DNA from 2 places in the Bacillus sp. LR--39 genome. Region 2 is predicted to be linked to the other one. Evidence: riboswitches for the same ligand, from Rfam matches in the RefSeq annotation. Region 2 holds a riboswitch; the other holds the start of a gene.
The links. Region 2 has a riboswitch for lysine ahead of ACWHAR_RS13645 (amino acid permease). Riboswitches for the same ligand answer to the same signal wherever they lie in the genome.

Region 1: linked by a shared signal. The riboswitch ahead of ACWHAR_RS01270 (aspartate kinase) and the one ahead of ACWHAR_RS13645 (amino acid permease) in region 2 are both predicted to bind lysine.

The regions. Positions count from the first base shown of each region.
Region 1 is NZ_JBSIOT010000001.1:228,514-231,862, forward strand. It holds gene uvrC (excinuclease ABC subunit UvrC) at 1-949, shown strand, start outside; lysine riboswitch at 1,011-1,190, shown strand; gene ACWHAR_RS01270 (aspartate kinase) at 1,316-2,545, shown strand; gene ACWHAR_RS01275 (YslB family protein) at 2,592-3,038, opposite strand; gene sdhC (succinate dehydrogenase cytochrome B558) at 3,335-3,349, shown strand, end outside.
Region 2 is NZ_JBSIOT010000002.1:774,306-777,654, forward strand. It holds gene ACWHAR_RS13635 (metal-dependent hydrolase) at 1-423, opposite strand, end outside; gene sspJ (small acid-soluble spore protein SspJ) at 607-747, shown strand; lysine riboswitch at 870-1,050, shown strand; gene ACWHAR_RS13645 (amino acid permease) at 1,161-2,573, shown strand; gene ACWHAR_RS13650 (iron-hydroxamate ABC transporter substrate-binding protein) at 2,748-3,349, opposite strand, start outside.

The sequences.
Region 1 (3,349 bases), on a different contig from region 2:
CATGTTTCCGATGTATCAGGAAGCGGACGAAGAGTTTCTGACCTTCATCGGCCAGTTCTATTCCAAAAACAATCACTTTCTGCCTAAGGAAATTCTGGTGCCTGACAGCGTTGACAGGGACATGATCAGCGAGCTGTTGGAAACCGCCGTGCATCAGCCGAAAAAAGGCCCGAAAAAAGAGCTGCTTTTGCTTGCGCACAAAAATGCGAAAATCGCTCTGCGGGAAAAATTCTCGTTAATCGAGCGGGATGAGGAACGGTCAATCGGTGCAGCCGAACGGCTCGGCGAAGCGCTGAATATTTACACGCCGCATCGGATTGAAGCGTTTGACAACTCCAATATTCAAGGCACAAACCCCGTATCGGCCATGATTGTCTTTATTGACGGAAAACCGAATAAAAAGGAATACCGCAAATATAAAATTAAAACCGTAACAGGGCCGGATGATTACGGTTCAATGAGGGAAGTCGTCAGAAGAAGGTACACGAGGGTGCTCCGCGAAAACCTTCCGCTGCCGGATTTAATCATCATTGACGGCGGAAAAGGGCAGATTAACGCGGCGCGCGACGTGCTCGAGAATGAGCTCGGCCTTGATGTCCCGGTAGCGGGATTGGCGAAAGATGATAAACACCGAACATCCAACCTTTTGATCGGCGACCCGCTTGAACCGGTGTTTTTGGAGCGGAACAGCCAAGAGTTTTACCTGCTTCAGCGTATTCAGGACGAAGTTCACCGTTTTGCGATCAGCTTTCACAGACAGATCCGAGGAAAAAGCGTCTTTCAATCCGTTCTGGATGATATCCCCGGAATCGGCGAAAAACGCAAAAAAATGCTCTTAAAACATTTCGGATCTGTCAAAAAGATGAAGGAAGCAAGCCTTGACGATATCAAAAAAGCGGGTGTGCCGGCCGCGGCGGCCCAGCTGCTGTTTGAAAAATTAAAAAAATAGTATTGTGCTTTTCTGAAAAATCTGCTAGAATGTGAACTAATTTCATAAGATCGTGTTATATGGTGAAGATAGAGGTGCGAACTTCAATAGTAAGCCTTTGGAGAATGATGGATTCTGCGAAAAAGGCTGAAAGGGGAGCGTCGCCGAAGTGTATCACATCCCATCGGTGTGATTTGCTGGCCTTGCATTAAATAAATGTAAGGCTGTCAAGAATTCATTTTCTTGGAGGGCTATCTCGTTGTTCATAATCAATCGTAATGATATGAAAAAGCAATGAGAGCTATTCCTCTCATTGCTTTTTTTATTGTGGACAAAACGCTCTTTTCTCCTCACCCGCACGAACCAAAATGTAAAGGGTGGTCTAGTATGGGTCTTATCGTACAAAAATTCGGAGGCACTTCCGTCGGCTCTGCCGAAAAAATTCAAAATGCCGCAAATCGCGCCATTGCTGAAAAGCAAAAAGGCCATGATGTCGTAGTCGTCGTTTCGGCAATGGGAAAATCAACCGACGCGCTCGTTAACCTCGCGGCTGAAATCACATCTGAACCAAGCAGACGCGAGATGGATATGCTTTTGTCTACGGGAGAGCAGGTCACGATTTCGCTTTTGGCCATGGCGCTTCAGGAAAAAGGATATGACGCCGTCTCTTATACGGGCTGGCAGGCGGGTGTCCGCACGGAAGCCGTTCACGGTAATGCGAGAATTACGGATATTGATATCACGGCGATTCGTTCGCAGCTTGCAGAAGGCAAAATTACAGTCGTTGCCGGTTTTCAGGGCGTAACGGAAGACGGCGGCATCACGACGCTCGGACGGGGCGGTTCCGATACGACGGCGGTCGCTCTTGCCGCAGCATTGGAAGCGGATAAATGCGACATTTATACAGATGTTCCGGGCGTATTTACGACAGATCCGCGGTATGTCCGGTCAGCGAGAAAACTGGCAGGAATTTCTTATGATGAAATGCTGGAGCTTGCAAATCTAGGAGCGGGTGTTCTTCACCCGCGGGCGGTTGAGTTCGCGAAAAACTACCAAGTGCCTTTAGAAGTGCGGTCAAGCACAGAACATGAAGCTGGAACATTAATTGAGGAGGAATCATCAATGGAGCAGAATTTAATCGTCAGAGGAATTGCATTTGAAGACCAGATCACGAGGGTGTCCGTTACAGGCCTTGCAAGCGGATTGACAACACTTTCAACAATCTTCACCGCGCTGGCAAAACGAAACATCAACGTTGACATTATTATTCAGACACAGTCGGACGATGGGGAAGCGGATATTTCTTTCTCAGTGAAAACGGAAGATGCCGCGCAAACGGTCGCCGTGCTTGAAGAATATAAAAACGCGCTTGACTATGAAAAAATTGAAACCGAAAGAAAACTGGCGAAAGTCTCTATTGTCGGGTCGGGCATGGTTTCAAATCCCGGCGTCGCCGCGGACATGTTTGCCGTACTGGCGGAAAAAAATGTACAAGTCAAAATGGTAAGCACATCTGAAATAAAAGTATCAGCGGTTGTCAGCGAAAATGATATGGTGAAAGCGGTCGAAGCGCTTCATGATGCGTTTGAGCTTTCTAAACAGCCGTCTGCCGTATAAACGGGCAGGCAAAAAGGCGGGACTTGGAGTCACCGCCTTTTTTCAATTATACAGGGTCCTTCATATCCCATTTTACGGTCAGGACGACTTTATCCGCTCTCTTTTTTACCTGTTCATAAGATTCTGCAATCTGATCGTTCATCAATTGAATCTGTTCGGCTATAAAACCGGCTTCAAGCTGAAAACAAGGCTCTTTCTGATGTTTGAGCCTGCTGGATACGAGCGGTCCTTCCAGTTCGAATTCCAGTTCTTGTTTTTTTGATCCTGCGTTTGTCAAAGTTCCCCAGCCGGCTTTTTCAAAAAAGGCGGGGATTTCTTCCCACGATTGAAGAGGAAATTTGCGGGCGAGGCGTTTTCCCGCCCAATACATCATGGATGAATGCTCCGGGCCGAGGATATCCGGAAGCACGATTTCCCGGATTAATTCGTAGCCGTATGCGCTGACGTCGAGTTCAGTTAAAGGTTCTAAAGCTGCTTCATAATTATTCTTCATATTATGTATTCCCCTCTCTCCTTCGTTTATTATAGCTTAAACATGGGGGAGGATTACAGGATGATCCTATAAAACACGCGAAAAAATGTGAGAAAGATATCGCAGGAAAATAAAATTTTCCCTCCAGATAATCAATTCCGAAAATTATAATTTATGTACACGTTTTCTTGACGCCCTTTTGAGGGAGGAGTAAAATGAAATTGTCAATAAATTTTAATAAAGTGCTTACAATTGAAACGAAGTGGGGGCAGAGATTTTAGTACATTTCGCACTTAAATCAAACAGGGGGTAAAGTAATGTCTGGGAACAGA
Region 2 (3,349 bases):
GGCCAGCACAAGCTGCTCCGAAAAGCTCCCCGTTCTCATATAAAGGGGAAGACGGAAGCGGATGGCGGACGGAAACAGCAGTTTAATGCCGTTGACGGTCCATGCGTCAAGCACAAGATGGCTCGCCATTCCGATCATCAGTCCGGCGGAAATGCTCGGATTCGGAATATAGGATGCCGTAATGAAAAACATAATAAGCATAAACAGCAGGCTGTGTGTAAACGTTCTGTGGCCGAACACCGTGCTTACGATTTTGGACAGAACGGGCAGCGTTCTGCCGATTTTGCTTTTCGTATGGCATATGTCGGGAATCAGCGCCCCGAGGGCACCCGCTGAGGTCATAAGGACCGGATCATACCCGTAATAATACGCAATTGCGGAACAAGAAGCGATGCCTCCCATGATGTGTGTTTTTCCTGTCATTTTTCGCTTCTCCTTTTTATTTTTGCCAAAATCCCCTGAATTACAAATATATCAAGAGAATGCATGTTTGATCAACAAACTTTACCTGTTCCGCCAAAAGGAAGGAGACGCGGATTCCGCATATTCTGCCGCGGAAAAAGACACATTATAGGTGTACCTATATTTGATAAAGAGGTGATACAGATGGCTTTCTTTAACAAAGAAAAAGGAAAAAACAGCGATAAAAACAAAAATGTCATTCAAGGCGCGCTTGAAGACGCCGGTGCAGCTCTGAAAGACGATCCGCTTCAAGAAGCTGTTCAAAAGAAAAAAAACAACCGCTGACCATATAAGACGGGTAGGGCGAACGCTCTATCCGTTTTCCATCTAATTTTTCCCTTTGACAGATCTTTTTATCTCTGATAACCTCTGAGTAGAATTGAATGATAAAAATCCTCACTCTTTCTCGGTGAGGTAGAGGTTGCGCTTGATGATGAGTCGCACATGCCAGGCTGATAGGGGCCGCAAAACATGTGTTAAAGGCATCAGCGCCGAAGTGTAAAGAAAGCCGATCCTTCTTTATGCTGGGACTGTATCTGAATAAGTGCAGGACTGCCGCGTGCTTTTTCGCGGAGGGCTATCCGGAGATCAAGGGTGTGTGTGTTTCTTTAAGCATGGACTTTTGTTCAGGCTTTTTTTGCGTGTAAATATGATCTCGGGGTCTGGTCCGTACGAATGAACAACCAGGAGGTACAGGAATGGAACAGACGAAAAAATGGGGTTTTTGGTTATTAACGGCGTTTGTCGTAGGAAATATGGTAGGCTCGGGCATCTTTTCGCTTCCGAGTTCGCTCGCAAAAATCGCGAGCCCGTTCGGCGCCACATCGGCATGGCTTTTAACGGGAGCCGGTGTGTTAATGATCGCGCTGGTCTTCGGCCACTTATCCATCCGCAAGCCTGAGCTGACGGCGGGGCCGCAAAGCTATGCGCGTGCGCTGTTCAGCGATCGGAAAAAAGGGAATGCAGCGGGCTTCACGATGGTGTGGGGCTACTGGGTGGCGAGCTGGATCAGCAACGTGGCGATCATCACGAGCCTTGCCGGATATTTAACATCATTTTTCCCGATTTTAACGGATAAGCGTGAAATGTTTTCGATCGGCGGTCAGGCGGTTACGCTCGGCCAGCTGCTGACGTTTGCCGTATGTACGGTTTTATTATGGGGCACTCACACGATTCTCGTCACCAGCATTAACGGTGCGAGTAAATTAAATTTCGTCACGACGTTTTCAAAAGTATTAGGATTTATTTTCTTTATCATTGCAGGTTTATTTGTGTTTCAAACGTCGTTTTTCGATCATTTTTATTTTCCGGTTCAAACAGGTCCTCACACAGTTGAGGGAATCGGCGGGCAGATCCACAATGCGGCGATTTCAACATTATGGGCGTTCGTCGGAATTGAATCGGCAGTCATCTTATCCGGGCGCGCCCGTTCGCAGCGCGATGTGAAACGCGCCACTATTACCGGATTATTGATCGCGCTTGGCATCTATATCATCGTAACATTGATTACGATGGGCGTGCTTCCGCATGGTAAGCTTGTCGGCTCGGAAAAACCGTTTGTTGACGTATTGTACGCGATCGTCGGCAATGCGGGAAGCGTCATCATGGCGATTCTGGCGATTTTGTGTCTGTTCGGAACGATGCTCGGCTGGATTCTTCTCGGCTCTGAAGTTCCGTATCAAGCGGCGAAATCAGGAGACTTTCCGGCTGCTTTTGCAAAAACGAATAAACAGGGAAGCCCGGTTGTGTCGTTAATCGTAACGAACGTGATGTCACAGATCTTTATCTTTTCAGTTATTTCCCGGACGATCAGTGACGCATTTACGTTTTTAACGACGGCGGCGACGCTCGCTTATCTGATTCCGTATCTCGTATCAGCGTTTTACAGCCTGAAGCTCATTTTTACGGGTGAAACGTATGACGAGATAAAGGGTTCAAGAGTAAGAGACGGTATCATCGCCATCCTTGCCTGCATTTATTCTTTTTACGTCATTATTACCGGAACGGCCGATTTAACGACCTTTATTCTCGGTATCGGGCTGTTCTTCGTCGGTTTGCTGTTATATCCTTTCGTCTCAAAGAAATTTGCAAACAACAGACAATCGGTATGACAAAAAGACATCTCACGTCTGTGAGATGTCTTTTTTGTTTGCGGCGGCGGGTTACGTTTTGACGGCGTGTATATAATGAATGGTCTCGAATGCGGTTAAATGGTCAGTGCGTCCGCTGAAAAAACGGTCAAGTGTAAAGCGTAATAAAAAGCCGCTGTGACAGCGGCTTCGGGGTTACTTCGTTAAGCTTTTTGTGATGTAGTCGAGCTGGCCTTCAAGTGAGATCGGGTCTGAGAAATAGAAGCCGATCGGATCAATGTGATAGACATGGTTTTGTTTGACGGCATCGAGGTTCTTCCAGATTGAGCTGTCAAGCACGCCTTTGTCGTCACCGCCGGCCTGCCATGGCCCCATAAAGATGTAGTCTCCCGCGAAGTCAGGCAGTTTCTCGAGTGAAATGCTGGCGTAGCCCGGCCCTTGATTAATGGCTTTTTCCTGCGTCAGTTTTGTGGCCTTCAGCCCGAGTTTGTCATAAATGATGCTTCCGCCGCGGCCGAAGTCTTTACCGAATACATAGATGTCTTTTCCGTTTGTCTGCATGATGGAGATGGTTTTTGAGCCGACCGCTTTTTGAACCTTTGTTTTAGCGGCAGCGGTTTTCTTATCCCATTCAGCCAGCCATTTGTCTGCTTTATCTTCAGTGCCTGTCATTTTCGCAAACTCTTTGAATTGATCAATGTTGCTGAGCTTGTCATATTTAATGGCGATTGTCGGCGCGATTTTTTCCAGTTTTTCAATATCGGCGCCTTGTGTCGTCCAGACAACGATTAAATCCG